3 regions of the Silvania sp. genome follow, and region 2 is predicted to be linked to each of the others. Evidence: predicted binding sites of a transcription regulator. Region 2 holds the regulator's gene; each other region holds the start of a gene.
The links. Region 2 encodes sigma-54, which starts transcription at its own class of promoters, with help from an activator protein. Its sites were predicted from a motif close to GTTGGCACANNTTTCGCTNT; they were not measured.
Positions count from the first base shown of each region.

Region 1 (10,108 bases), on a different contig from region 2:
CGAAACGGTCCGCTGCCCGTCAGCGGCTGTTCCGGGTGCGCCAGGCGACTGCAATAGCTTGCCAGACGGTGCGCCAGCCAGTAGTCCGGCTGATGCAGCACAAACGTCAGGCACTGAGGATGCGTCAGCTCGATCTGCTTTACGCTGTTAAACAGTTTGCGCAGCGCGGGCAGGGTCAGCAGCATCATCAGCCGTTTCTGCAGTTGGCCCGTCTCGATCTTGTCGCCCGTATGCCAGTGCAGCGTGGAGCGGATGTAAAAATGCCAGCGTAACCCGTCAGCAGAAATCTCCCAGTGATGGGCCAGATCGCCAGTGGGTTCACTGTAGGTGTCGTTAAAGCGCGTCAGCCCGGAAAAAATTTCTCCCACCAGATGCTGTTCTGCGCGCCCCGGTAAAAAGCCCGGATGCAGCGGGTCGAGCGGGCGATAGTAGGGAATACGCAGCGTAGGGGTGTTGTTCTGCCACTGTCCGCCCAGAAAAGGGTGCAGCAACGCGCGCAGCGCCTGGGGGGCAAGCTGGGCCAGCTCCAGCGCATTATGCTGCTGACCGCTTTTTAGCGCCTCTTCCATCATTGCATTGCGTAACGACTCCGGCGTCACGTGAAAGCGCAGGTCGCCGCGCTTTCCGCGTCCGGACTGCGCGTGCCAACTTAGCCAGCCTGCATCCTGCGCCTGACGCAAAAGTGTGCGCACATGACGTTCACTGCAAAAGCAGCGGCTGGCCAGTTCGGCCACGGTCACCTGTTGCGGCCCACCTGCTGAGGGTTGCCACAGCCGTTGGTACTGATTGAGTCGATTAAGCAGTCGCATATAAAAACCCGGAACAATAATGTTTAACTATTCAGTATTACTTCCGTATATATCACGCAATACTGATGCACAAGTTAAACCCTTCACATTTTCGGGAGCACTATGGCGCGGTTGGCTGCATTTGATATGGACGGCACCTTGTTAATGCCGGACCACCGTTTAGGCGACAAAACCCTGCGTGCGCTCAAACGACTGCACGAGCGCGACATTACCCTCACCTTCGCCACCGGACGACATGTGCTGGAAATGCGCCATTTGATGGGCGCGCTATCGCTCGACGCGTTCTTGATCACCGGCAACGGGACGCGCATTCACTCGCTGGAAGGGGACGTACTCTATCGCCAGGATCTGGCGCCGGACGTTGCCGAACAGGTCTTGCATACCAGCTGGGACACTCAGGCCAGCATCCACGTTTTTAACGATACCGGCTGGCTGACCGGCCAGGAAATTCCGGCCCTGCTCGAGGCGCATGTTTACAGCGGCTTCCAGTATCAATTGACCGACCTGCGCCGGATCCCGGCCCACGCGGTAACCAAAATCTGTTTTTGCAGCGATCACGACGATCTGTGCCGTCTGCGCATTCAGCTCAACGAGGCGTTGGGCAGCCGCGCGCACCTGACCTTCTCCGCGCTGGATTGCCTGGAAGTGCTGCCGGTGGGATGCAACAAAGGTTCCGCCCTGGCGGTGCTGAGCGACCATCTCGGCTTCAGTATGCAGGAGTGCATGGCGTTTGGTGATGCCATGAATGACCGGGAGATGCTGGGCAGCGTCGGCCGCGGCTTGATTATGGGCAATGCGATGCCGCAGCTGATGGCTGAACTCTCGCATTTGCCGGTTATTGGACACTGCCGTAATGAAGCAGTGTCCCATTTTCTAACTCATTGGCTGGACACACCCGATCTTCCTTATTCCCCCGAATAGTGAGACCCTTCCAGCAAGCCAGACGAATGTCTGGCTTTTTTTATTTTAGCAGTCGGGCAATTTCTGCTGACCACGGCGTCACATCGCCAATGTTAGCCTTTACCCACTCTGCGTTGTAATAGGTGTCGAGGTAGCGCTCACCGCTGTCGCACAACAGGGTAACGATGGAGCCAGTTTGCCCCGCCTCGCGCATCCGCGCGGCCAGCTGTAACGCGCCCCACATGTTGGTGCCGGTAGAGGCGCCCACCTTGCGGCCCAGCTGCGTTTCCAGCCAGTGGGCGGTGGCAACGCTGGCGGCATCCGGCACCCGCAGCATCTCGTCGACCACATCGGGAATAAACGACGGCTCGACGCGCGGGCGGCCAATCCCTTCAATTTTGCTGCCCACCGGGCTGCGCAGGGAGAGATCGCGCTGCTGCCAGTAGTCGAGGAACACCGAGTTTTGCGGATCAACTACCATCAGGCGTGTATCGTAGCCCTGACAGCGAATATAGCGGCCAATGGTGGCTGAAGTCCCGCCTGTACCGGCGCTCATTACGATATGGGCGGGCACCGGGTGAGGTTCGCTCTGCATCTGACGGAAGATACTGTCGGCAATATTGTTATTGCCGCGCCAGTCCGTCGCGCGTTCGGCGAAGGTGAACTGGTCCATATAGTGGCCATTCAGCTCGCGGGCCAGCATCTCTGAGGCGGCATAGATTTCGCAGGCGCTCTCTACGAAGTGGCAGCGACCGCCGTAGAATTCAATCTGTTCGATCTTACGTTTAGCGGTACAGGACGGCATCACGGCAATAAAGGGCAGGCCCAGCAGACGCGCGAAATAGGCCTCAGAGACGGCGGTTGAACCGGATGACGATTCAATAATGGTGGTGCCTTCATTGATCCAGCCGTTACATAGCCCGTACAGGAACAGCGAACGCGCCAGACGGTGTTTAAGGCTGCCGGTAGGGTGAGTGCTTTCGTCTTTCAGATAGAGCTGAATACCCGCAAACCCCGGCAGAGCAAGGCGAATAAGGTGTGTATCGGCCGAGCGCTGATAATCGGCATTAATTTCGCTGATGGCGTGTTTAACCCAGGTGCTATTCATCACAGTAATCCGTTTGTCATTTTGTGCCCAGCATAGCGAAAAGCACAGAAAAAATTGTTGCTATCTGACCTTTAAAATACAATGTCAGGAGAAAAATTTTCTCTGCGGGGTGGGTATGCTAGATAAAATTGACCGTAAGCTGCTGTCCTTGCTGCAAAGTGACTGCACCCTCTCTTTGCAGGCGCTTGCGGATGCCGTTAATCTGACCACCACACCCTGCTGGAAACGCTTAAAGCGCCTTGAAGATGAAGGTATCCTGCTGGCACGCGTGGCCCTGCTGGATCCCGAAAAACTGGGGCTTGGATTGACCGCGTTTGTTCTGATAAAAACGCAGCATCACAGCAGTGACTGGTACTGCCGGTTCGTTACCGTGGTATCCGATATGCCGGAAGTGCTGGGCTTCTGGCGCATGGCGGGCGAATACGACTACCTGATGCGCGTTCAGGTGGCGGACATGAAACGCTATGATGACTTCTATAAACGGCTGGTGAACAGCGTGCCCGGTCTGTCGAATGTCACCTCCAGCTTCGCGATGGAACAGATAAAATACACCACCGCCTTACCTATTGAATAACTGCCGGATTACAATCCTCAGGAATAGACCGCGTGCGATTATTTGCTCAGTTAAGCTGGTACTTTCGCCGGGAGTGGCAACGCTACCTCGGCGCAGTGGCCCTGCTTATTATCATTGCCATTTTGCAGCTCATCCCGCCAAAAGTGGTGGGCTACGTCGTGGATGGCGTGACCGAACAGCACTACACCACCGCACGGGTGATGATGTGGATTGGCACGCTTGTGCTGACCGCCATCGTCGTCTATCTGCTGCGCTACGTCTGGCGCGTGCTGCTGTTTGGTGCCTCCTATCAGCTTGCGGTAGAACTGCGGGAAGATTTTTATCGTCAGCTTAGCCGCCAGCACCCGGAATTTTATCTGCGCCACCGAACCGGCGATCTTATAGCCCGCGCCACCAATGACGTTGACCGGGTAGTGTTTGCCGCTGGGGAAGGGGTGCTGACGCTGGTGGATTCGCTGGTGATGGGCTGTGCGGTGCTGATCGTGATGTCCACCCAAATCAGCTGGCAGCTGACGCTGCTGGCCCTGCTGCCGATGCCGCTGATGGCGCTGGCGATCAAACGCTATGGCGATCAATTGCATCAGCGCTTCAAGCTGGCGCAGGCGGCGTTTTCATCCCTGAACGATCGAACCCAGGAAAGCCTGACCAGCATCCGGATGATCAAAGCTTTTGGCCTGGAAGATCGCCAGTCGGCGCTGTTTGCCGCCGATGCTGCTGATACCGGCGCCAAAAACCTGCGCGTGGCCCGCATCGATGCCCGCTTTGATCCCACTATTTATATCGCCATCGGCACCGCCAACCTGCTGGCGATTGGCGGTGGCAGCTGGATGGTGATTAACGGCTCCCTGACGCTCGGGCAGCTGACCAGCTTTGCCATGTATCTGGGGCTGATGATCTGGCCGATGCTGGCTCTGGCCTGGATGTTTAACATTGTTGAGCGCGGGAGCGCCGCTTACAGCCGCATACGCGCCATGCTTGCCGAAGCGCCGGTAGTGAATGACGGCAGCGAAACGGTGCCGGAAGGGCGCGGCGAGCTGAACGTGGCTATTCGCGCGTTCGCCTATCCGCACAGCGAACAACCTACGCTCGAAAACCTGCACTTTACGCTGCAGCCGGGGCAAATGCTGGGCATCTGCGGCCCGACGGGCGCCGGGAAAAGCACCGTGCTGTCGCTTATCCAGCGCCATTTTGATATCGATCAGGGTGAGATCCGCTTCCACGATATCCCGCTCACGCAGCTGCAGTTAGACAGCTGGCGCAGCCGTCTGGCAGTGGTCAGCCAGACGCCATTCCTGTTCTCGGATACCGTCGGCAACAACATTGCGCTGGGTTGCCCGCAGGCGACCCGGGAAGAGATCGAGCACGTGGCCCGCCTCGCCAGCGTGCATGAAGACATCCTGCGCCTGCCGCAGGGTTATGAAACCGAGGTCGGGGAGCGGGGCGTGATGCTCTCCGGCGGGCAGAAACAGCGTATTTCCATCGCCCGCGCGTTGCTGCTGAATGCCGAAATCCTGCTGCTGGACGATGCGCTCTCTGCTGTGGACGGACGTACCGAACATCAGATCCTGCACAATTTGCGCCAGTGGGGAGAAGGGCGTACGGTGATCATCAGCGCGCATCGGCTGTCGGCCCTGACCGAAGCCAATGAAATTCTGGTGATGCAGCACGGGCACATTGCCCAGCGCGGCGAGCATGAACAGCTGGCTGAACAGCCAGGATGGTATCGCGATATGTATCGCTATCAGCAACTGGAAGCGGCCCTCGATGACGCGCCGGAAATCAACGAGGAGGCCGCCGATGCGTAGTTTTTCCCAGCTGTGGCCAACCCTTAAGCGCCTGCTGGCCTACGGTTCGCCGTGGCGCAAACCGCTGTCGCTGGCGGTGGTGCTGCTGTGGGTCGCCGCGATTGCCGAAGTGAGCGGTCCGCTGCTGATCAGCTACTTTATCGACAATATGGTGGCCAAAAGCTATTTGCCGCTGGGGCTTGTCGTCGGGCTGGCGGTCGCTTATATCGGCTTGCAGCTGCTGGCGGCCGGGCTGCATTACGTCCAGTCGCTGCTGTTTAACCAGGCCGCCGTCGGGGTGGTGCAACAGCTGCGAACCGACGTGATGGATGCCGCGCTTCGCCAGCCGCTGAGTGAATTTGACACTCAGCCGGTCGGGCAAATTATCTCCCGCGTCACCAACGATACGGAAGTGATCCGCGATCTGTACGTCACGGTGGTGGCGACGGTGCTGCGCAGTGCGGCGCTGGTGGGGGCCATGCTGGTGGCGATGTTCAGTCTCGAGTGGCGAATGGCGCTGGTGGCGATGGCGATCTTCCCGGCGGTAATGATCGTGATGATCATCTATCAGCGTTACAGCACTCCGATTGTGCGGCGTATGCGCGCCTATCTGGCGGATATCAACGATGGCTTTAACGAAGTCATCAACGGTATGAGCGTCATTCAGCAGTTCCGTCAGCAGGCGCGATTTGGCGAGCGAATGGGTGAGGCCAGCCGGTCGCACTATATGGCCCGCATGCAGACGCTGCGGCTGGACGGTTTTTTACTGCGCCCGCTGTTAAGCCTGTTCTCTGCACTGGTGCTGTGCGGCTTGCTGATGCAGTTTGGCTTCGCCGCAGGCGGGACCATTGAGGTTGGCGTGCTGTATGCCTTTATTAGCTATCTGGGGCGGCTTAATGAACCGCTGATCGAGCTGACCACCCAGCAGTCGATGTTGCAGCAGGCAGTGGTCGCCGGTGAGCGCGTCTTTGAGCTGATGGACCGACCGCGTCAGGCCTACGGGAATGATAATCGCGACCTGCAAAGCGGCACTATCGAGTTTGAGAATGTCTCCTTTGCCTATCGCGAGGATCGGCTGGTGCTGCAGGATATCAACCTGACGGTGCCGTCGCGCAGTTTTGTCGCACTGGTCGGGCATACCGGCAGCGGGAAGAGCACCCTCGCGAGCCTGCTGATGGGTTACTACCCGCTGACCGAAGGCGAAATTCGTCTGGACGGTCGCCCGCTGGAGACCCTGAGTCACGCTACGCTGCGTAAAGGGGTGGCGATGGTGCAGCAGGATCCGGTGGTACTGGCCGATACCTTCTTTGCCAACGTCACCCTGGGCCGCCCGTTTACGGAGGAGCAGGTGTGGGAAGTGCTGGAAAAAGTCCAGTTGGCGGCGCTGGCACGCGGCCTGCACGACGGCATTCACACCCGACTGGGCGAGCAGGGTAATAATTTGTCGGTCGGGCAAAAGCAGCTTCTGGCGCTGGCTCGCGTCCTGATTGACACCCCGCAGGTGCTTATCCTCGACGAAGCAACGGCCAGCATCGACTCCGGTACCGAACAAGCCATCCAGCAGGCGCTGGCGGCGGTGCGCGAGCACACCACGCTGGTCGTCATAGCCCATCGCCTGTCGACAATTGTAGAGGCGGATACCATTCTGGTGCTTCATCGCGGGCAAGCGGTTGAGCGCGGCACCCACAAGCAACTGCTTGAGGCGAAAGGCCGTTACTGGCAGATGTATCAGCTGCAGTTGGCAGGTGAAGAGCTGGCCGCCAGTGTGCGGGAGGAGTCGCTCAGCGCCTGATGCACTAAAAACAGGCAACTTACCGGCCGCTGAAACGGTTGGTGCAAAAATGAAACGCATCATGCACTGTCATGGTGCGTTTTTTTTCGCCAGTTATTCGCGACGCCTCGTATTCCCGCTCTTTTCACTTTTGGCACACCGCTTGCAATACCTGATCTGTTCGCAAGCCAATACCGAATTCTGACTGGAGGGGATATATGAAGCTGGTTACCGTGGTAATCAAACCATTCAAACTTGAAGACGTGCGTGAAGCGCTGTCTTCCATGGGTATTCAGGGTCTGACCGTCACCGAAGTGAAAGGCTTTGGTCGACAGAAGGGGCATGCGGAGCTGTATCGCGGCGCCGAATACAGCGTCAACTTCCTGCCAAAAGTGAAGATTGACGTGGCGATTGCCGACGATCAGCTGGATGAAGTTATCGACGTGATTAGTAAAGCAGCCTACACCGGCAAAATTGGCGACGGCAAAATTTTCGTTGCTGAGCTGCAACGCGTTATTCGCATTCGTACGGGTGAAGCCGACGAAGCGGCACTGTAAAACACCTGGCACACAGTGATAGGGATCAAAAAGATGAACACAACAACACTTAAAGCAGGTCTGGGGTCTCTGGCACTGCTGCCAGGACTGGCAATGGCTGCCCCTGCGGTGGCCGACAAAGCCGACAACGCCTTTATGATGATTTGCACCGCGCTGGTGCTGTTTATGACTATTCCGGGGATTGCGCTGTTTTACGGCGGCCTGATCCGCGGCAAAAACGTCCTCTCCATGCTCACCCAGGTGACCGTGACCTTTGCGCTGGTCTGCGTGCTGTGGGTGGTCTACGGTTACTCGCTGGCCTTCGGTGAAGGCAATGCCTTCTTCGGCAGCTTTAACTGGGCAATGCTGAAAAATATCGAACTGACCGCCGTGATGGGTAGCTTCTATCAGTACATTCACGTGGCGTTCCAGGGCTCCTTCGCCTGTATCACCGTCGGGCTGATTGTCGGCGCGCTGGCGGAACGTATTCGTTTCTCCGCGGTGCTGATCTTCGTGGTGGTATGGATGACGCTCTCCTATGTGCCGGTGGCGCATATGGTCTGGGGTGGTGGTCTGCTGGCCGCACACGGTGCGCTGGACTTTGCAGGCGGTACCGTTGTTCACATCAACGCTGCGGTGGCGGGCCTGGTGGGTGCTTACCTGATTGGCAAACGCGTCGGTTTTGGCAAAGAAGCCTTCAAACCGCACAACCTGCCGATGGTCTTTACCGGTACCGCGATCCTCTACTTCGGCTGGTTTGGCTTTAACGCCGGTTCCGCAAGTGCCGCTAACGAAATCGCTGCGCTGGCATTCGTGAACACCGTCGTGGCGACCGCAGGTGCAATCCTCGCGTGGATCTTCGGTGAGTGGACCGTGCGCGGTAAACCTTCCCTGCTGGGTGCCTGTTCTGGTGCGATTGCCGGTCTGGTCGGTATCACCCCAGCCTGTGGCTTTGTGGGTGTCGGCGGGGCGTTGATCATCGGTCTGGTGGCGGGTCTGGCGGGTCTGTGGGGCGTAACCGCACTGAAACGTGTACTGCGCGTTGATGACCCTTGTGATGTGTTTGGTGTGCACGGCGTATGCGGCATCATCGGCTGCATCATGACCGGTATCTTCGCCTCAACGTCGCTGGGCGGCGTGGGTTACGCAGAAGGTGTCAGCATGGGTCATCAGGTTCTGGTCCAGCTGGAAAGTATCGCTATCACGGTAGTCTGGTCGGGTGTGGTCGCCTTTATCGGCTACAAACTGGCGGACATGACGGTGGGTCTGCGTGTTCCGGAAGAGCAGGAACGCGAAGGTCTGGACGTCAACAGCCACGGCGAGAACGCGTACAACGCTTAAGTAAAAGCAAACGGCAACCTGAAGGTTGCCGTTTTCTTCTTTGCACCCTCTCCCTGTGGGAGAGGACCGGGGTGAGGGCATCAGACCGCATGCTTTTATCCCCGGTTACGCATTACCCCTTCCTGCACCGTCGATGCCACCAGCACACCCTCCTGGGTATAGAACTCACCGCGAACAAATCCGCGCGCGCTCGACGCCGAGGTACTCTCCACGCTGTACAGCAGCCATTCGTTCATATTGAACGGACGGTGGAACCACATGGAATGGTCGATGGTCGCCACCTGCATGCCTTTTTCAAGGAAACCGACCCCGTGCGGCTGCAGGGCAACCGGCAGGAAGTTGAAGTCCGAGGCATAGCCGAGCAAGTACTGATGGACGCGGAAGTCTTCCGGAACCGTGCCGTTTGCGCGGATCCACACCTGACGTGCGGGCTCAGCAGGGTGCCCCTTCATCGGGTTATGGAACTCAACCGGGCGGATCTCCAGCGGTTTATCGCAGAGAAACTTCTCTTTAAGCTGCGGGGGCAGGAGGTGCGACAGCGCGCGGGCGATGTCGGTTTCTGAACGCAGGTCGTCCGGCGCTGGCGCAGGCGGCATGCTTTTCTGATGCTCATATCCCGGCTCTGGCGCCTGGAAAGAGGCGGTCATATAGAAAATCGGTTTGCCGTTCTGGATGGCGGCAACGCGACGGGCGCTGAAGCTGTTGCCATCGCGCAGGACTTCAACGTCATACACGATCGGTTTTTGGCTGTCACCGGGGCGCAAGAAGTAGCTGTGAAACGAATGCACCAGACGGTCTTCCGGTACCGTCTCTTTGGCGGCATAAAGGGCCTGGCCTACAACCTGGCCGCCAAAAACCTGGCGCAGACCCAAATCTTCGCTTTGTCCCCGAAAGAGTCCTTCTTCAATTTTTTCCAGGTTTAATAATGTCAGCAGATTGCCTAGTGCTTGACTCATAGTCGTCCTCAATGAATACGCCGTGGCGAAAGATAGGCAGAGTATAACGCAGAATAGCAAGTGGTCCGATGGGTGCAATAATCTGAATAACGAGGCGATTCCAGGCATAAATAATTGCTATGTGCCACACTTACTTTCGTTATCTTTATGTTAGCCACTCATCTGGCGGTATCGATCCCGCTGGTGCATTGATGATAAGGAGAACTCAATGAAACTCGTGCACATGTTAAGTGGTTTAGCGGTAGCGGTTGCTCTTTCTGCCTGTGCGGATAAAAGTGCAGACATTCAGACGCCAGCGCCAAACCCTAACACTTCTGCCGCGACGACGG
Region 1 covers NZ_JBOGBT010000063.1:7,545-17,652, forward strand. Annotated here, with positions in the region: gene ACRDD5_RS12130 (SgrR family transcriptional regulator) at 1-809, opposite strand, end outside; gene cof (HMP-PP phosphatase) at 912-1,730, shown strand; gene ACRDD5_RS12140 (PLP-dependent cysteine synthase family protein) at 1,771-2,820, opposite strand; gene ACRDD5_RS12145 (Lrp/AsnC family transcriptional regulator) at 2,933-3,391, shown strand; gene ACRDD5_RS12150 (SmdA family multidrug ABC transporter permease/ATP-binding protein) at 3,424-5,196, shown strand; gene ACRDD5_RS12155 (SmdB family multidrug efflux ABC transporter permease/ATP-binding protein) at 5,189-6,967, shown strand; gene glnK (P-II family nitrogen regulator) at 7,165-7,503, shown strand; gene amtB (ammonium transporter AmtB) at 7,537-8,823, shown strand; gene tesB (acyl-CoA thioesterase II) at 8,919-9,779, opposite strand; gene ACRDD5_RS12175 (YbaY family lipoprotein) at 9,988-10,108, shown strand, end outside.
Region 1: glnK (P-II family nitrogen regulator) is a predicted target of sigma-54. The motif match lies at 7,097-7,116, and genes of this name have one in related genera.

Region 2 (10,108 bases):
CGAAGTGGAAGATTCCGGGATCGGTATTCCGCAGGAAGAGCAGGACAAGATCTTCGCCATGTATTATCAGGTGAAGGACAGCCAGGGCGGCAAGCCCGCCACCGGCACCGGCATTGGTCTGGCCGTCTCGCGCAGATTAGCCAAGAGCATGGGCGGAGATATTACCGTCACCAGCAATCCTGGCAAAGGTTCGCTGTTTACGCTCAGCATTAATGCCCCTGCGGTAGCTGAAGAGGTGGAAGATACCTTTGACCAGGATGAGATGCCGCTGCCCGCGCTGCACGTGCTACTGGTTGAAGATATCGAGCTGAACGTGATTGTCGCGCGTTCGGTGCTGGAGAAGCTTGGCAGCAGCGTGGATGTGGCGATGACCGGTAAAGCTGCGCTGGAGATGTTCACCCCGGGGGAATATGACCTTGTGCTGCTGGACATCCAGCTGCCGGATATGACCGGGCTGGATATTTCCCGCGAGCTGACGCAACGCTACGCCCAGGACGAGCTACCGCCGCTGGTGGCGCTGACCGCCAATGTGCTGAAGGATAAACAAGAGTATCTGGATGCCGGGATGAACGACGTGCTGAGCAAACCGCTGGCGGTTCCGGCATTAACCGCGATGATCAAGAAATTCTGGGACACCCGTGATGAAGAGGAGAGCACCATGACGACAGTAGATACCGAAAAAGCGCAGTCCTTACTGGATATCACCATGCTTGAGCAGTACATCGATTTAGTCGGTCCGAAGCTGATCACTGACGGTGTCGCCATGTTCGAAAAGATGATGCCGGGGTATTTGAACGTGCTGGAGTCAAATCTGACGGCGCGCGATCAAAAAGGGATCGTCGAAGAAGGGCATAAGATCAAAGGCGCGGCGGGCTCTATTGGCCTGCGTCATCTGCAGCAGCTGGGTCAGCAAATCCAGTCACCCGATTTACCGGCATGGTCTGATAACGTTGGTGAATGGGTTGAAGAGATGAAGCAGGAGTGGCAGAACGACGTGGCGGTGCTGAAAGCGTGGGTGGACAGCAGAAAAAAATGACCCCGGCTAAACCGGGGTGCGCGAATACTGCGCCAACACCAGGGAAATTATGGCTGCGCCTTAATTGTTATTTTGTAGCAGATGGGCGTAGCCTCAAAATTCAGGCCGTAAGCAGTTAAGATAGCAAATCTTAAATAAGTTGTTACATGAATCAGTTAAATGTGTGAAGCATACCGTTTTAATCAGAATTATTAATGGGCGTGTAACATAGTTCAGAGGGATCGACAGGATGAAAAAAGTAGGCGTAATACTGAGCGGCTGCGGCGTTTACGATGGATCCGAAATCCACGAGGCGGTCCTGACGCTGCTGGCACTGGCACGCAGCGGGGCACAAGCCGTCTGCTTCGCACCGGATCGAACCCAGTCGGATGTCATTAATCACCTCACCGGCGAGCCAATGGCGGAAAGCCGGAACGTCTTGATCGAAGCGGCGCGGATCGCGCGCGGACAGATTCGTCCTCTTAACCAGGCCCGTGCAGATGAGCTGGATGCGCTGATTGTGCCGGGAGGCTTTGGTGCGGCAAAAAATCTCAGCGATTTTGCCCGCGAGGGCAGCGCCTGTCAGGTCGACAGCCATTTAAAAAGCCTGACGCAGCAGATGCATGCCGCAGGTAAACCGCTGGGCTTCATCTGTATTGCACCGGCAATGCTGCCGGCAATCTTTGATATTCCGCTGCGTCTGACCATCGGCACCGATATTGATACCGCCGAAGTGATCGAAGACATGGGCGGGGAGCATATCCCGTGCCCGGTGGAAGATATCGTGGTCGACGAGGACAACAAAATCGTCACCACCCCCGCCTATATGCTGGCGCAAGATATTGCCGAAGCTGCAGGTGGCATTGAGAAGCTGGTGGCTCGTGTGCTGGTGCTGGCTGAATGAGATTGAAACGCCCGCGAGCAGGCTGGATGAGACGGATGGTCGTGCGCATTTTGCTGATGCTGGCGGTCTTCTGGGGTGGCGGTATTGCCCTGTTTAGCTTTCTGCCGGTGCCCTTTTCGGCGGTGATGATTGAGCGCCAGCTGAGCCGCTGGCTGAGCGGGGATTTCAGCTATGTTGCCCATTCAGACTGGGTGAGTATGGATGAGATCTCCCCGTGGATGGGGCTCGCGGTCATTGCTGCAGAAGATCAGAAGTTTCCCGATCACTGGGGCTTTGACGTCGGCGCAATTGAAAAGGCCTTAGCGCATAACGAGCATAATGCGAGCCGGATCCGCGGGGCGTCGACGCTGTCTCAGCAGACGGCGAAAAATCTGTTTCTGTGGGATGGGCGCAGCTGGGTACGTAAGGGACTGGAGGCCGGGCTGACGCTGGGCATCGAAACGGTGTGGAGCAAAAAGCGCATCCTGACGGTGTACCTGAATATTGCGGAGTTTGGCGAGGGCATATTTGGCGTTGAAGCGGCATCACAGCGCTATTTTCGTAAACCGGCAAGTCGTCTGACGCCGTCAGAGGCCGCGCTGCTGGCGGCGGTGTTGCCCAATCCGATTCGCTTTAAGGCCGGTACGCCATCCGGCTACGTGCGCAGCCGTCAGGCGTGGATCATGCGCCAGATGCGCCAGCTAGGCGGAGAAGGGTATATGCAGGCGCATAACCTGCATTAGTCTTCATCAAACCCGGCGTTAAACAGCGCAATAACGGCAGCCAGCGCCTCTTCTTCCTGTGGGCCGGTAGCTTCAATTTCGATCTGGCGACCCTTGGCGGAATCCAGCATTAGCAAGGCAATCACGCTGTTGGCTTCCGCTTCGGTGCCTTCGTCGTTACGCAGCAGCACTTCCGCGTCAAAACCCTGCATCAGTTCAAACAGCTTCATCGCCGGGCGGGCATGCATGCCCAGCTTGTTGGTGATTTCAACGGTCTGCTTTACGGTCATGTTTTGCGTTTTTCCAGCGTACGATGACGAGACTGCACGTTTTTACCGCGTGAGCGGAAATAGTCAGCCAGTTGCTCAGCAATGTAAACCGAACGGTGCTTACCACCGGTACAGCCAATCGCCACCGTCAGATAGCTGCGATTGTTTGTCTCCAGCATGGGCAACCAAAGTTCAAGGTAGCTGCGCGTCTGATAGATAAAGTTATGCACTTCAGTATGTCGGTCGAGGAATGCGGCCACCGGCTTGTCGAGGCCGGTCATCGGACGCAGCTTAGGATCCCAGTGCGGGTTCGGCAAAAAGCGAACGTCAAATACATAGTCCGCATCGATAGGAATGCCGTGCTTAAAGCCAAATGACTCGAACACCATCGTCAGTTCACGCTCGCGTTTGCCCAGCAGGCGCGTACGCAGCATCTCTGCCAGCTCATGGACGGACATTTCCGAGGTATCGACGATCAGATCGGCCCGGGAGCGCAGCGGCTCCAGCAGATCGCTCTCCTGATCGATCGCGCTTTCCAGCGACAGATTTTTACTCGAGAGCGGATGCAGGCGACGGGTATCGCTGTAGCGGCGGATCAGCGTATTGCGATCGGCATCAAGGAACAGCAGCTGAGGTGAAAACGCCTCCGGCAGACTGCTCATCGCTTGCTCAAAGATTTCTGGCGATTCAGGCATGTTGCGCACGTCAATACTGACCGCGGCAGAAATCTGCCGTTCGGCCAGCGTCCGCGCCAGGTCGGGCAGCAGGACAACCGGCAGGTTATCCACGCAGTAAAAGCCCATATCTTCCAGTGCTCGCAGGGCCACTGACTTCCCTGAACCTGAACGACCACTGACGATCATCAGCACCATGTACCGTTTCTCCTCAGGACTGCAGATGTCAACGCCATCGCCCGATTACGCATCACCCTGATTGCCTTCTGTTTCCGTAATGATTTGATAGAGCTCTTCATCGCTTTGTGCCGCGCGCAGACGACGACAGATGGTCTTATCCGCCAGTCGTTTGGCCACCAGCGAGAGCGTGTGCAGATGCGTTTTTGTCTGGTCAGCGGGCACCAGTAGCGCAAACAGTAGATCGACCGGCTGGTTATCAATGGCATCGAACGCGATCGGCGTTTCAAGCTGCACAAACACGCCCACGGCACGCAGGGTATCTTCTTCCAGTTTGCCGTGTGGAATGGCGATGCCGTTGCCGATGCCGGTACTGCCCATTTTCTCGCGGGTCAGAATGGCTTCGAACACCACCTGCGATGGCAGGCCCAGCTGTTTTGCGGCCAGTTCACTGATGATCTCCAGCGCACGTTTTTTGCTCTGGCAGTGAACCGCACTGCGGGTACATTCCTGATTAAGGACGTTGCTCAGTTGTAGAGTGGAATCGTTATTCATCATAATTTCACCTAAGCGCTAACTGTACAAAGGGCCCGTTGTGTTTCACAACAGGCCGTCCTGCACCCGTTAACAGCCCGGACAATTAGTGTTGTTTCAGTTTATCTTTATGTTTGTTTAGCTGCCGGGCCAGCTTGTCAATCAAGCCGTCGATAGCCGCGTACATGTCCTGCCCTTCCGCACTGGCATGGATTTCACCCCCGTTGACGTGCAGGGTCGCATCCGAGATATGAGTCACTTTTTCCACTTTTAACACAATGTAGACCTGATTGATCCTCTCGAAATACTGTTCAAGCTTGGCGAATTTGGTGTTAAGAAAATCGCGCAAGGACTCTGTGATTTCGACGTTGTGTCCAGTGATGTTGAGCTGCATAGTGTCTTCCTTATCGGTTGTGTCAAACCAGTTGTTTACGCTGGTTAGACGGCGGAATGGATAAAGACTCTCGATACTTCGCAACAGTGCGGCGTGCGACCATGATACCTTGTTCGGACAGCATGGTGGTCAACTTACTGTCACTCAGTGGTTTCGCGGGGTTTTCCGCGGCGATCAACTTCTTCACCAGCGCCCGAATAGCCGTCGACGAGGCTTCGCCGCCGCCTTCGGTACTCACATGGCTGGAGAAAAAATACTTAAGCTCAAAAATACCGCGCGGGCTGTGCAGATACTTCTGCGTTGTCACGCGGGAAATCGTCGATTCATGCATTTCGACGGCCTGGGCGATATCGGCCAGCACCATCGGTTTCATATACTCATCACCCTGTTCAAAAAACGCCTGCTGCTGCTCAACGATGCAGCGGCTTACGCGCAGCAGCGTGTCATTGCGGCTCTCGAGGCTTTTAATCAGCCAGCGCGCCTCCTGGAGGTTGCTGCGAATGAACTGGTTATCGGAGTCGTTGCGCGTGCTGGTACACATTGACGCGTACTGCTGGTTGATTTGCAGACGCGGAATGCTGTCGGCGTTGAGCTCCACGGTCCATAGACCGTTGTGCTTGCGCACCAGCACGTCCGGAATGACGTACTCGGGTTCACCGGCCTGGATAGACTGACCTGGACGCGGATCAAGCGACTGGATCAGATTCACCGCTTCCTTCAGCACATCTTCTTTCAGCCGGGTAACGCGCATCAGCGAACGGAAGTCATGATTCGCCAGCAGATCCAGATGTTCGCTGATGATCAGGCGCGCCTCTTCAAGCCACGGCGTCTCTTTAGCGAACTGGGAAAGCTGGATAAGCAGGCAGTCACGTAAATCTTTGGCGGCGACACCGACCGGATCGAAACGCTGAATGCGCTTCAGTACCGCCTCAACCTCTTCAAGTTCAAGCTCATCATCGCCAATGCTCTCAAGAATGTCGTCCAGCGAGACGGTCAGATAGCCCGTCTCATCGACGGCATCGACTATCGAGGTGGCGATGGCACGATCGGTATCGGAAAACGGTGTCAGCTCCACCTGCCACATCAGGTAATCCTGAAGCGTCTGGGTGGTTTCACCCTGATAGACGGGGAGTTCATCGTCCTGGTAGTCTGCACGTGTGCCGGACGGTGTTCCGGCGGTGTAGATTTCATCCCAGCTGGCATCGAGCGGAAGCTCGTCAGGCATCTCTTTTTGCTCAAGGGCCTCAACCGTGTCGAGGGCCTCTTTGTCCTGAGGCTGCTGGGTTTCTATCTCTTCGTGAAGATCGGTTTGCTCGAGCAGGGGGTTACTGTCCAGTGCCTGCTGAAGTTCCTGCTGGAGTTCTAACGTCGACAGTTGCAACAGACGAATGGCCTGTTGTAACTGCGGTGTCATCGCCAGCTGTTGGCTGAGCCTTAATTGCAAACCTTGCTTCATGTTCAGAGCATTTTTCTCCGTTTACGCGAGACTAAACTTCTACCCTATCAGAGTCTGAAGTCTTCCCCAAGATACACGCGCTTAACATGCTCGTCTTCAAGGATCTGCTGCGGTGTACCGTGGGCAATAAGATGGCCCTGGCTGACGATATAAGCACGTTCACATACCGCCAGCGTTTCACGGACGTTGTGATCGGTGATGAGTACACCAAGGCCGCTGTCGCGCAGATGCTCGATAATGCGTTTAATGTCGATAACGGAAATGGGGTCAACGCCCGCGAAGGGTTCATCCAGCAGGATAAATTTCGGGTTGGCGGCCAGCGCGCGGGCAATTTCCACGCGGCGACGTTCACCTCCGGAAAGCGCCTGACCGAGGCTGTTGCGCAGATGCTCGATATGGAACTCTTCCATCAGCTCATTGGCGCGATCGTTGCGCTGTTCCGCAGACAGGTCGTCACGGATCTGCAGGACCGCCATCAGGTTGTCGAACACGCTCAGGCGTCGGAAAATCGAGGCTTCCTGCGGCAAATAACCGATGCCACGGCGCGCACGCGCGTGAAGGGGCAGCAAGCTGATGTCTTCATCATCAATAATGATGTTACCCGCATCGCGCGGCACAATCCCGACCACCATGTAAAAGGTGGTGGTTTTACCCGCACCGTTAGGACCCAACAGGCCGACAATTTCGCCGGAGTTGACGGTCAGACTGACATCTTCCACTACGCGGCGGCCTTTGTAGGCTTTGGCGAGATTCTTTGCAGTTAATGTTGCCATAACGAATTAGTTACTCTTTTTCTGTGCCGGAGCCTGATTGTTGTTTTTGTCCTGCAACTGCGATGGAACAAGTACGGTCGTGACACGCTTGCCCTTTTCGCTAAAGGCCTGCATTTTTTGCTCTTTCACCAGGTAGGTGATTTTGTCGCCTTTAATATTGCTGTCGAGCTGCTCCAGGAACGCATTCCCGGTCAGGACGACGAAATCCTTCGCCAGTTCGTAGTGCATCTGCGAAGCGCGGCCTTTGACGGGCTTACCGTTATCCTGCATCTGATAGAAGGTGGCCGGGTTACCATAGCCATCAATGACCTCTTTCCCGTCTTCGCCGCCTGGACGGGTGACAACAACCTTGTCGGCGTTGATTTTGATGGTACCCTGGGTCACCACGACATTGCCGGTAAAGGTCACTATATTACCCTGCATATCGAGTGACTGTGTGTCGGACTCGATATGGATCGGCTGCTCGGTATCACCCGTTACAGCAAGCGCGGGCAGGCTGACGGCCAGCAGCGCGCTGGCGATGATAAAATTAAGGCTGAGTTTGTTTGTTTTGAATTTCATAAGAGGTTCTAACCTTTTCAATCAGCTCTGCGTTCTTGCTGCGTAAGTTCCCGCGCATTCTCAGACCGCTGGAATTAAATGTGGTGCCATATAACGTAACCAGATCCTGCGACGTCACATCCTGAGTCACAAGGTTAATCTGAGCGTTATCGGTGGTGATTTTGCGCAGCTGTGAGTCAGCGGTCAGCGCATTCACTTCAACATGACCATACAGATAAAGCATACGGTCATTCGTCAGTTTTGCCCGGTCTGATTTAATCGACCATGTCGGAATTTTATTGGCATCAAAGGTGGTCATCACCGGTTGGGTAAACCACGACACACCCTGTTCGGAAAAATACTCAACGTGCTGAGCGATAAGGCGGTAGTTCAGGGCGCCTTCCGGGCTGTAAACCACCGTATCGCTGTGATCGCTTTTATAAGTTGGGTCGTTGGTGTTCACCGTCGGCGCTTGCGCGTCGTCCCGGTCAGCGAGGTTTACGCCAATCAGTACAAGTGCGACAAGCGAAAGCAGAATAATCACCCAACGTCTGGATTTACTCATATCGATTGCCCTTTGGCCTCATCAAGCTTACCTTGCGCCAGCAACAACAGGTCGCACACTTCCCGGACTGCGCCGCGGCCGCCGTCAATGCGGGTGACATAGTCAGCACGCGGGATCAATAGCGGATGGGCATCGGCAACGGCGATGCTTAGACCCACTTCTGCCATTACTGGCCAGTCAATTAGGTCATCGCCAACATAAGCGACATTTTCCGGGGCGATAGCCAGTTTACCAACTAAGTCCCTGAAAGCGACCATCTTATCGGATTGTCCCTGGTAAAGATGGGTAATACCCAGCGTCTCGCAGCGATCTTCTACTAGTTTAGCCTTACGCCCGGTAATAATGGCAACTTCTATGCCAGAAGTGAGCGCGCAGCGAATACCATAGCCGTCGCGCACGTTGAAGGCCTTCAGCTCTTCACCATTATTACCCATATAAATCAAACCGTCGGACAGAACACCATCCACATCCAGAATCAACAGGCGAATGTTTTCTGCCTGCGCCATCATCTGCGTACTGACCGGGCCATAACAGGTTGCAAGGGATGCACCCGCATTACTCATTGTCTTATCCTTCATTACACTACGCCTGCGCGCAGCAGATCATGCATATGTACCACACCCAGCAACTGGTCGCCATCGGCAACCATAACGGAGGTGATGTGGCGGGACTGCATCAGGTTTAACACTTCGACGGCCAGCAGGCCGGAACGCACCCGGATGCCGCCAGTGGTCATCACGTCGGCGATACCCAGCTTGCGGACATCGACACCCATATCGAAAACGCGGCGTAAGTCCCCGTCGGTGAAGATACCTTCAATCTTCATCTGGTCGTCGCAAATGACTGTCATACCCAGATTCTTACGGGTGATCTCCAGCAGGGCATCACGCAGCGAGGCGGTTTTACTGACGTGCGGGATTTCGTCACCTGTGTGCATGATGTCGTTAACCCGCAGCAGCAGTTTACGCCCCAGCGCACCGCCCGGATGGGAGAGGGCGAAATCTTCGGCGGTAAAGCCGCGTGCTTCCAACAGGGCGACGGCCAGCGCATCGCCCATGACCAGCGCTGCAGTGGTGCTGGAAGTCGGCGCCAGGCCCAACGGGCAGGCTTCTTTTGGCACTTTGACGCACAGATGAATATCTGCGGCGCGCGCCATGCTGCTCTCCGGACGGCTGGTAATACAGATGAGGGGAACGTGAAGCCGCTTAAGCACCGGGATCAGCGCCAGCACTTCGTTGGATTCGCCGGAGTTGGATAACGCAATCACGATATCCTGAGCACTGACCATACCCAGGTCGCCGTGCGCCGCTTCGCCAGGATGGACGAAAAACGCGGTGGTGCCGGTGCTGGCAAAAGTGGCCGCCATTTTCCGCCCAATATGCCCGGATTTGCCCATTCCCATCACCACGACTTTGCCGGTGCAGTGAAACAGCGCCTCACATGCCGAACTAAAATCCTGATTAATGTATTGATCTAACTGCGCCAGACCTTCACGTTCAATCTCCAGAACCTGTTTTCCTGCTTTCTGAAAGTCAAAACCCGGCTGCAATTCTATTTGCGACATAATGCGTTTCCGTTTACCCAGAGAGAAGAGGCGAGAGCCAGTAAAGCATCGCCATCCATACGATAAATCCCACCGTCAGCAGCGCGCCCACGCCCTGACCAATCTGTTGCTTGCGCTGCCAGCAGAGCAGGGCGAAGATTGTGCTAACCACCACCATCACGCCGTAATCGCGGCTAAACGCAAGCGGGTTAAAAGCGCCTGGGGCTATCAGGGCTGGCAGGCCAAGCACGATCACAATATTGAAAATATTCGAGCCGATAATATTGCCAATCGCGATGTCATCCTCGCCTTTACGTGCTCCGGCGATGGCGGTGGCCAGCTCAGGCAGGCTGGTACCAATGGCAATCACCGTCAGGCCGATGGTTAACTCGCTCATAGCAAAGTAGTTCGCCAGAACCGTCGCGTTATCAACTATCATTTGCGTGGCCATCGGCATGATGATCAGTGCGACGCCCAGCCACAGTAATGCGACGGGTAAATTGCCTTCCCGCGGGAGCTCGGCAACCTGCTCCTGGGTTAAGGTGTCCTGGCCTTGTTTTTCA
Region 2 covers NZ_JBOGBT010000002.1:2,092-12,199, reverse strand. Annotated here, with positions in the region: gene arcB (aerobic respiration two-component sensor histidine kinase ArcB) at 1-1,036, shown strand, start outside; gene elbB (isoprenoid biosynthesis glyoxalase ElbB) at 1,266-1,919, shown strand; gene mtgA (monofunctional biosynthetic peptidoglycan transglycosylase) at 1,946-2,641, shown strand; gene npr (PTS phosphocarrier protein NPr) at 2,638-2,910, opposite strand; gene rapZ (RNase adapter RapZ) at 2,907-3,761, opposite strand; gene ptsN (PTS IIA-like nitrogen regulatory protein PtsN) at 3,807-4,298, opposite strand; gene hpf (ribosome hibernation promoting factor) at 4,381-4,668, opposite strand; gene rpoN (RNA polymerase factor sigma-54) at 4,691-6,124, opposite strand; gene lptB (LPS export ABC transporter ATP-binding protein) at 6,172-6,897, opposite strand; gene lptA (lipopolysaccharide ABC transporter substrate-binding protein LptA) at 6,904-7,458, opposite strand; gene lptC (LPS export ABC transporter periplasmic protein LptC) at 7,427-8,002, opposite strand; gene kdsC (3-deoxy-manno-octulosonate-8-phosphatase KdsC) at 7,999-8,565, opposite strand; gene kdsD (arabinose-5-phosphate isomerase KdsD) at 8,580-9,566, opposite strand; gene ACRDD5_RS00110 (calcium/sodium antiporter) at 9,580-10,108, opposite strand, start outside.

Region 3 (10,108 bases), on a different contig from region 2:
CCGGTCATCACCAGCAGCGGCCACAGTGCGCCCATGATGGCGACGGACAGCCAGCCCAGATAGTCGTGAATGGTGTAAACCAGCGCGGAGATAGCACTACCGATCCAGATCCCCAGCGGTCCGATCAACACAATGGCGAGTGGGGCGGCGATCAGCACGATCAGCATTGGCTTGAGGAAGTTTTTAGTCACCGCCGGGGTGATCTTATCTACCCAGCGTTCGATATACGACAGGCACCAGGTCATCACCAGCGCCGGGATCACCGTGTAGGTGTATTTCACCGCCGTCACCGGGATAAAGGCGAACTCAACATGCTCGCCCTGCGCCGCTTTGGCCATCAGCTCGATAAAGCTCGGATGCACCAGCACGCCCGCAATGGCAATCGCCAGCGACATGTTGGTTTTGAATTTCACTGCGGCAGACGCAGCCACCATCAGTGGCAGGAAGAAGAACGCCCCGTCGCCGATTACCGTCAGAATGGTCAGCGTCGGTTCGCCTTTGGTCAGCACGCCGGTCATCTCAAGGATCATCGCCAGTAGTTTGACCATTGAACCACCGATGATCGCCGGGATCAGCGGGGACATGGTGCCGATCAGGGCATCAAGGATCCCTGCGCCCACGCGTTTAAACGTCATCTTTTGTGGCCCCTGCGGCACGGCAGGTTGCAGGTCGGCAGGCAGCAGGTTCACCACTTCGCGGTACGCCTGGGAAACGGTATTCCCGATGATCACCTGGCACTGGTTGTCGTTACGCACCACGCCCAGCACGCCGCTGATGCTTTTCAACGTGGCGCTGTCGATCAGGCTCTCGTCCTTCGCCACAAAGCGCAGTCGGGTCATACAGTGGGTGACAGCGACGATGTTGTCTTTGCCGCCGAGCGCGCTGACAACGGCATCTGCCAGCGCAGCATAATTTTTGGCCATCGGGTTATATCCTGTTTTATCAGTAAGGTACGTCTTCATCAGGTGGGCGATGAAACTTATATAGGAAACCGGTTCCACAAAATCATGAAGAGTTTCTCATGATCAAACAAGATCACATTTTGGTCATTTTTTATAATCGTGATGACGATCACCTAACGCGCGACAAAGCGCAGTATTCGCGCTGCGACAATTTTCACGGGGTGCAGTACACTGCCGCTCATTGGTTTCAGACGGAACAGATTATGACCACGATGCTGGAAGTGGCGAAGCGGGCAGGGGTCTCGAAGGCGACGGTTTCCCGGGTGCTTTCGGGCAATGGCTACGTGAGCCAGGAGACAAAAGACAGGGTATTTCAGGCGATTGAGGAGAGCGGCTATCGCCCGAATTTACTGGCGCGCAATCTGGCGACCAGGCGCACGCAAACCCTCGGGCTGGTGGTGACCAACACCCTCTATCACGGGGTCTATTTCAGCGAGTTGCTGTTCCACGCAGCCAGAATGACCGAAGAAAAAGGGCGGCAGCTGATCCTCGCCGACGGCAAGCACAGCGCCAGTGAAGAGCGTGAAGCGATTCAGTATCTGCTGGATATGCGCTGCGATGCGATCATCATCTACCCGCGTTTTCTCAGCGTCGATGAGATGGACGAGATCATCGACAAGCACGAGCAGCCGGTGCTGGTGCTGAACCGACGCTTGCGCAAGCACAGCAGCCACTGCGTCTGGTCGGATCATAAAGCCTCCAGCCAGGCGGCGGTGGCGCAGTTAATCGGGCAGGGCCATCGGGATATTGCGTTTATTACCGGCTCACTCGATTCACCTACCGGGATTGAGCGTCTCTCCGGCTATAAAGACGCGCTTGCTGCAGAGCGGATCCCGCTGCGTGAATCGCTGATTGTCGAAGGCAAATGGACCCCGGCCAGCGGCGCTGCAGGGGTGACGGAACTGCTGGCGCGCGACGAGACCTTTACGGCGCTGGTGGCCAGTAACGACGACATGGCGATTGGCGCCATTAAGCAGCTGCATGAAAGCGGAGTGGCCGTACCTGGCGAGGTGTCGGTGGCCGGGTTCGATGATATCGCGATGGCGCCATACGTGATCCCAGCGCTCTCAAGCGTGCGGGTGCCGGTCACCGAGATGGTGAAAGAGACCATCAGCCGGGTGATCTTTATGCTCGATGGCGGGGACTTTACTTTCCGGCAGACCTTTGACGGGGAGCTGATCCTGCGTGATTCGGTGATGCCCGGCCCGCATCGCTGATCTTACGGCGTGACCGCCGGTGTCCGGCATAAAAAAGCCCCGGGACATCGGGGCTGCGAAAGGCAAAATCGGACAGGCATACAACAAAAGAGTGATCGAGCTTGAGGGTTAAACAGGTAATGATTTCAGCAGGGCGAAAGCCTCCTTCATGCGATCTTCACTGACCACAAAGGCGCGCAGGTTGCCTTCGGCATCGGCGCCTTTTGCCACCATACCCTGCGGCTCAATGGCGATCTGCCAGGTCAAATCTTTGCGCTGGGTTTCACCCGCCAGATGCAGAGGCAGTTCCGGCGTTTTCACCTTCACCAGCATCGCGGGCAGTTTCAACGGCGCGCTGCCGCCGAGCAGGTTCTTTGCCAGGTACATGGCGCTGAGTTGAATCGGTTGCAGGAATGGCAACACCTGACCGTTAATTTCGGCGCAATCTCCCAGGGCATAGATATCCGGCTGCGTGGTCTGCAGATAGCTGTCGACCTTCACGCCACGGTTTACCTCTGCACCCGCACGCCGGGCCAGCACGGTTTCGGCCCGCAGCCCGGTGGCGGCAATCACCGCATCCACTTCGATGCAGCGGTCGCGATCCAACATGGCGCAAATCCCGTTCCCGGTTTGGGTCAGGCTGTGCAGCTGGGATTTCAGCTGCAGGTGCACGCCCATATCGGTCAGCCGATGTTGTAAGCGACTGCTTACTTCGGCTGGCATAAGCGCAGACAGGATGCTGGCAGCATGGTCAACCAGGGTAACGGCTTTCCCGGCCCGGCAGAAATCCATCGCCAGCTCGGTGCCGATCAGACCCCCGCCGACAATCATCACCCGCCGCGCATCGCGCAGGGTGGTTTCGCAGGCGCGGTACTCGGTCTGGCTGTTCAGGGTGAGCATCAGCTCGCGGCCTTCGACCGGCGGAACAAAGGCCGCTGCGCCGGTTGCCAGCACCAGTTTGTCATATGACCACTGGGTGTCTTTTGCTTTCACCACATGGGCGGCGGCGTCGATTTCCGTTACCCAGCTGTAAGGGAACAGGCGCAGGTTGTACTCCTCGGCAAACTCCCCCGCCGTCTGGCGGGTGAGGTCGTCGGCACGCTGACTCTGACTGATGACGTGGCTCAAGTCTGGCTTGCTGTACTCGTCCATGCTGTCGGCGGCGATCAGCGTCAGCGGGACGTTTGCATCCTGTTTACGAATGTTTTTCACCAGCTGGCGAGCGGCAAAGCCCGAGCCGATAATCACGATGCCGTGGTTCATTTTGCCTCCGATGCCAGTTCGTCGAAGACGTCTTTACCCAGGGAGCATTCAGGGCACAGGAAGTTGTCTGGCACCTGGCTCCACGGAGTGCCTGGCTGTACATCCTGCATTGGCTCGCCAACCGCCGGATCGTAGATCCACTGGCAGACGCTGCACTGCATGCAAGGGCCGAGATCCGCAGCGGCCGCTGCGGCACAGGCGCACTCGTCCTGCTGTTGAGCCGAGGCAGTGGTGGTCGCTGCTGGCAGCGGAGCGAGTGCCCACTGACGTGCAATGTCACGGCCGTGCTGACGGCAGATTTCCAGCGCGTCGATATCCGGGCGCCATTTCGCTTTCAGGCTCAGGGACATCTCAAAACCGGCATCCTGCAAACGGGTGGACAGACGGTCTACCGCACCGCCGCTCCAGCCGTGGGAGCCGAATGCGCTGGCGCGTTTGTTGCGAAAGCGCAAACCGGTCATCTCTTCAACCAGGCCCGCAATTTTTGGCATCATCACGTTGTTCATGGTGGAGGTTCCCACCAGCACGCCTTTAGAGCGGAAGACGTTAGTCAGGACCTCGTTCTTATCGCTGCGCGCCACGTTGAAGATTTTCACCGCCACGTTGGGATCCACTTCGTTGATGCCCTGAGCAATGGCGTCGGCCATCATGCGGGTATTGTTGGACATGGTGTCGTAGAAGACGGTGATGCGATCTTCCTGATAGTCAGCGGCCCATTTCAGATACATTTCAACGATCTGGGTTGGGTTCTCGCGCCATACCACACCGTGGGAGGTGGCAATCATATCCACCGGCAGGTTAAAGCCGAGGATTTCAGTAATTTTTGGCGTGACCAGACGGCTGAACGGGGTCAGGATGTTGGCGTAGTAACGCTGGCACTGTTCGAACAGCTCAGTCTGATCCACTTCGTCATTGAACAGACGTTCGTCGCAGTAGTGCTGACCGAAGGCGTCGTTACTGAACAGCACCGCGTCGCCGGTCATGTAGGTCATCATGCTGTCAGGCCAGTGCAGCATTGGGGTTTCAACGAAGATCAGCTGTTTGCCGTTACCGATATCCAGGGCGTCACCGGTTTTCACGATGTTGAAATTCCACTCCGGGTGATGGTGATGACCATTGATGGAGTCGATAGCGTTAGCGGTGCAGTAAATTGGGGTGTCCGGGATGCAGGACATCAGTTCGGTCAGCGCACCGGCGTGATCTTCTTCGGCGTGGTTAATGATGATGTAATCGATATCGGCCAGGTCGATTTCGCTGCGCAGGTTCTGCACGAATTCACGGCTGAATTTATGATCGACGGTGTCGATCAGCACGTTTTTCTCTTCACGAATGAGGTAGCTATTGTAGCTGCTGCCGCGCAGGGTTTTATATTCAGTTCCGTGGAAATCACGTACTTCCCAGTCACGTTGACCGACCCAATGAATATTGTTTTTAACCAGAATAGACATAGCAACCTCGAAAATAATTAAGCGAATGGGGATAAAGATATTTTTCTTATTGCAGCTTGCGTGCCAACTTTTTAAGTGATTGATTTTTATTGTTTTTAAAAATAATAACGCTTAATGGGTAGTCAATTTGACTGTCATTGATATAGTCAATATGACAAGATGCATTGTCAGAATGACAGCGAGGCGAAAATGAGTTTTTCAGTTGAAGTGCTGGCGGGGATCGCCATTGAGTTGCAGAGCGGTATCGGCCATCAGGATCGTTTTCAGCGCCTGATCTCGACCCTGCGCCATGTGCTGGATTGCGATGCATCGGCGCTGCTGCGTTATGAAGGGCGGCAGTTTATTCCGCTGGCTATAGACGGGCTGGCGCAGGATGTTCTCGGGCGGCGATTTACCCTTGAGGGACATCCCCGACTGGAGACCATCGCCCGCGCCGGGGATGTGGTTCGCTTTCCTGCCGACAGCGATCTGCCCGACCCCTATGACGGACTCATTCCCGGCCAGGAGAGCCTGAAAGTGCATGCCTGTATCGGCCTGCCGCTGTTTGCCGGGCAACATCTTATTGGCGCGCTGACCCTCGACGGCATGTCGCCGGATCAGTTCGACACCTTCAGCGACGAAGAGCTGCGGCTGATTGCGGCGCTGGCTGCCGGGGCGCTGAACAATGCATTGCTGATTGAGCAGCTGGAGAGCCAGAACAGCCTCCCCGCCAGCCCGACGGCGTTTGAGCAGGTGGCGCACACTGAGATGATCGGCCTGTCACCGGGCATCATGCAGTTGAAGAAGGAGATTGAGATAGTCGCCGCCTCCGATCTTAACGTACTGATCGAAGGGGAAACCGGCACCGGTAAAGAGCTGGTGGCGAAATCCATCCACGAGGCCTCGCCGCGCGGCGTGAATCCACTGGTCTATCTGAACTGTGCCGCGCTGCCGGAGAGCGTCGCCGAGAGCGAACTGTTCGGTCACGTCAAAGGGGCGTTTACCGGGGCGATCAGCAACCGCAGCGGCAAGTTTGAAATGGCTGACAACGGCACGCTGTTCCTCGACGAGATTGGCGAGCTGTCGCTGGCGCTGCAGGCCAAGCTGCTGCGCGTGCTGCAGTATGGCGATATCCAGCGGGTGGGCGACGACCGCAGCCTGCGGGTTGACGTCCGGGTGCTGGCGGCCACTAACCGCGATCTGCGTGAAGAGGTGCTGGCCGGGAATTTCCGTGCTGACCTGTTCCACCGCCTGAGCGTGTTTCCGCTTTCGGTACCGGCGCTGCGCGAGCGGGGCGAGGATGTGGTGCTGCTGGCGGGCTTTTTCTGCGAGCAGTGCCGGTTACGGATGGGCTTATCCCGGGTGGTACTCAGCCCTGGTGCCCGCACCCATCTGATGAGCTACGGCTGGCCCGGCAACGTGCGCGAGCTGGAGCATGCGATCCACCGCGCCGTGGTACTGGCGCGGGCCGCGAGGTCGGGCGATGAAGTGGTGATCCACGCCCGCCATTTTTCCCTGCATGATGAGAGTACGCCTGCGACGATGTCGGAAATGCCAGAACCGCAGGTGACGAATCGGAACCTGCGTGATGCCACGGAAGATTTTCAGCGCCAGATGATCAGCCGGGCGCTGGAGCAGAACAGCCGCAGCTGGGCAGCGAGCGCAAGGGCGCTGGAGACAGACGTCGCCAACCTGCACCGGCTGGCAAAACGTCTGGGGCTGAAGCCTTAAATGATGCCTGCCTGGTAGAAATCCTGCAGGTTAATGGCCCCGCACAGGCAGCCATTGTCATCCACCACCGGAGCGGCGGTAATTTTGCGCTTCATCAGCAGCTCTTTGGCTTCTATCGCGCGGCTGTCGGCATTCAGGGTCAGGCCGCCGCGGGTCATGGCGTCGCTGACGGCGATCTCCAGTTTACCGCCGCCCACCAGCCAGCGACGCAGGTCGCCGTCGGTGAACACCCCTTTGACCTGATGGTGTTCATCGCAGACCGCCACCAGCCCCAGCCCGGTACGGCTCAGCTCCAGCATTGCGTCCATTACGCTGGTATTCAGCTTCACCTGCGGGATGGCGTCATCGGTGCGCATCAGGTGATGCACTTTATTCAGCAGACGCGCGCCCAGCGCCCCGGCCGGATGGGAGCGGGCAAAATCTTCTTCGTTAAAGCCCCGGGCCTGCATTACTGCCATTGCCAGCGCATCGCCCATCATCAGCGTATTGACGGTGCTGGAGGTCGGCGCCAGGTGCATCGGGCAGGCTTCGCGTTCGACTGAAATATCCAGTGTCGCTTTGGCAGCCAGCGCCAGCGGCGAGCGGGATTTGCCGGTCATCGCCAGCAGCGCGACCGATTTTTCCTGCAGGCGCGGGAGGATAAGATCCAGCTCTTTCGCCGAACCGGAGTAGGAGATAAACAGCAGCACGTCGCGGCTTTCAATCATCCCCAGGTCGCCGTGCAGCGCTTCCGCCGGATGGACAAAAAAGGCCGGGGTGCCGGTGCTGGCAAGCGTTGCGGCAATCTTCTTGCCGATATGGCCGGATTTACCAATGCCCGCGACAATCACTTTGCCTTCACACTGAATGATGGTGTTGGCGGCCAGAACAAAATCATCACCCAGCCTTTCCGGCAGGCGGCTGGCTTCCTGCAGTTCCAGCATCAGGGTTTGACGACCTGCGTTGATCAGAAAATCACTCATCTCTCTCTCCGGTTACGATCACGTTGATTCCTTTCTCTTCCAGCGCTTTCTTGAACGCCGGATCGATACCTGCGTCGGTGATCAGCGTATCGACGCTTTCAAGGGCACAGACAATATTAGGGCTTTTGCGGCCAAACTTCGACGAGTCTGCCATCAGGATCACCTCCCGGGCGGCATTGCACATGGCTTTGCTGACGCTGAAGACTTCGTTGAAGGTGGTGACGCCCGCGTTGAGATCGATGCCGTCGGTGCCCATAAACAGGCGGTCAAAGCTGAAATGGTCGAAGGCGTTTTCTGCCAGCTGGCCGTGAAACGATGCCGATTTTTTGCGGAAGGTGCCGCCGGGCATCAGAAGAGTTTGTTCGTTGTCGAATTCCGCCAGCGCGTTGACGATGTGCAGGCTGTTGGTCATCACCGTGATGTTATTAAAGCGACTCAGCATCGGCACCATCTGCAGCACCGTGCTGCCCGCATCGAGAATGATGGAATCACCGTCATGGATAAACTTCACTGCGGCATCGGCGATCAGCGCTTTCTGCTGGGTATTGATCAGCGTTTTGTGGTCGATCGGCGGATCGGCTTCGTCTTTATTCAGCACCACGCCGCCATAGGTTCGGATCACCGTTCCGGCGTTTTCCAGGATCACCAGATCCTTGCGGATGGTGGTACCGGTGGTATCAAAGTGGTGGGCCAGATCCTCGACTGAGCACTTTCCCTGCTTTTGCAGATGCTCAAGAATGGCCGCCTGCCGCTGGCGTGGTTTCATAGACGTTGAGTTCCTTATGTTGCGAAATGATAATTTCGCAAGCTTATAACGTTCACAACGAAATTATCCATGTTTCAATTTAAGCGCTAATGATAGTGCATTCTGACAGAGTGGATCATGGGGAAAGATCACACCAGGCTCTAATTCCCGCAGGGGAAGGCCGTTGAGTGCTGCAATTTTCACCGGACGGGCGAAGACCGTCAGCCCGCGCATCATCAGGGCGTCGCAGACCCGGTCGTCGTCATCCAGCGCGATGGCAATCACCACCCGCGGTTTAAAGCGCCCGCCGGAACGGCCCACGCCGACGCGACCGCGCTGGCAAAGGGCGTCGAAGGCGCGATTAAAGCGGTGGATTTGCCAGCCGCCGAGTGCCAGCTGGCAAATCCAGGCTATAGCGGCGACGGTAATAAGGGTGGTGACCATGTGTGGCTCCTGGGTGATTAACAGATCCCCCTCCCTGTGGGAGAGGGGGCGTGAGGGCATCTGGCCGCGCGATCAGAACATGACCTGCCCACCGGTAACATTGATCGACTGCCCGGTGCAGTAAGACGCTTTTGGGCTGGCATAAAACAGCAGCATGTTCAGCACATCCTGGTAGTCGCAGCCGCGCTTGAGCGGGACTTTATCGATGTAGTATTGCTCCACCTGATCCGCTTCAATACCCAGCTTGGTGGCATATTGCGGTAGCAGCGACTGGAACATCGGCGATTTCAGCAGGTTGCCGAGCATTAATGAATGCACGGTAATGCCGTACTCGGCCAGATCCAGCGCCAGGGACTGCGTCAGCCCCACGCCGCCAAACTTGGCTGCGCTGTAGCCGGAGTTGTGTTTGCTGCCCACCTTGCCGGACTTGGAGTTGATCTGAATGATGCGCCCGGCAATGCCGTCGCGGATCATCAGACGGGAAAACTCGCGGGCGCAGAGGAAATAGCCCACCAGATTCACCTGTAATGAGCGGTCGAAATCCCCCAGCGCGACGTCGCTGATAAACGCGGCTTTGGCGATCCCGGCGCTGTAGACCAGCAGGTCGACGCGGCCAAAAATCTCGTTCACCCCGTGCGACAGCGCCAGCACGCTCTGTTCGCTGGTGGCATCGGCACCAAAGCCGTACGCCATCCCTTCGCCAAACTCCTGATTAATAACGCTGGCTACCCGGGCGGCTTTTTCGCTTTGAATATCCACCACCGCCACGCGATAGCCCTCTGCGGCCAGCCCACGGCAGAGATATTCCCCTAAGGTTTGTCCCCCGCCAATGACAACAGCAACCTGATTCATCTTTCTCTCCTTTATTAGGCTACAAATTTCAGTACACAACCGGTGGCCAGCGCCTGCGGAACCGGCCCGGCGACATGCACGGTACCCGGATATTCCGCCTCGGTCTGACCATCGAAACGCAGGGTGATATGCCCCAACTCGCGCAGATTCTGCTCGGCGACACTGCCCACGGCGGTGACCGGATAGCGGGTTTCCCCCAGGGTTAACTGGCTGCCGGGCAGCAGTTCGCCGTTCAGCTCGCCGTGACAGTGGATAAAGCAAAACTCTTCGATATCCGCAGGCGCGCCTTCGCGAAAGGTAATCAGCATCTGGTCGCAGAGCGCATCCGGGGCGCTCTGGCCGATACGGGTAATGGTGGTCTGGTAAATCACAGTCATCGCAAGCACCTCTTATTGATAAATAAAGCCGGAGACAAACCAGGCGATCAGCACGGTGGGCGCGCCCGTCAGGAAGCGGCTGACCAGCACCGAAGGCACGCCGACGCGCACGGTGTCCTGGCGCGCTTCGGCAAGCGACAGACCCACCG
Region 3 covers NZ_JBOGBT010000035.1:8,794-18,901, reverse strand. Annotated here, with positions in the region: gene ascF (PTS cellobiose/arbutin/salicin transporter subunit IIBC) at 1-923, opposite strand, end outside; gene ACRDD5_RS06255 (LacI family DNA-binding transcriptional regulator) at 1,166-2,179, shown strand; gene norW (NADH:flavorubredoxin reductase NorW) at 2,288-3,421, opposite strand; gene norV (anaerobic nitric oxide reductase flavorubredoxin) at 3,418-4,869, opposite strand; gene norR (nitric oxide reductase transcriptional regulator NorR) at 5,059-6,579, shown strand; gene gutQ (arabinose-5-phosphate isomerase GutQ) at 6,576-7,541, opposite strand; gene srlR (glucitol operon DNA-binding transcriptional repressor SrlR) at 7,534-8,307, opposite strand; gene gutM (transcriptional regulator GutM) at 8,371-8,730, opposite strand; gene srlD (sorbitol-6-phosphate dehydrogenase) at 8,803-9,582, opposite strand; gene srlB (PTS glucitol/sorbitol transporter subunit IIA) at 9,597-9,959, opposite strand; gene srlE (PTS glucitol/sorbitol transporter subunit IIB) at 9,972-10,108, opposite strand, start outside.
Region 3: norV (anaerobic nitric oxide reductase flavorubredoxin) is a predicted target of sigma-54. The motif match lies at 4,918-4,937, and genes of this name have one in related genera.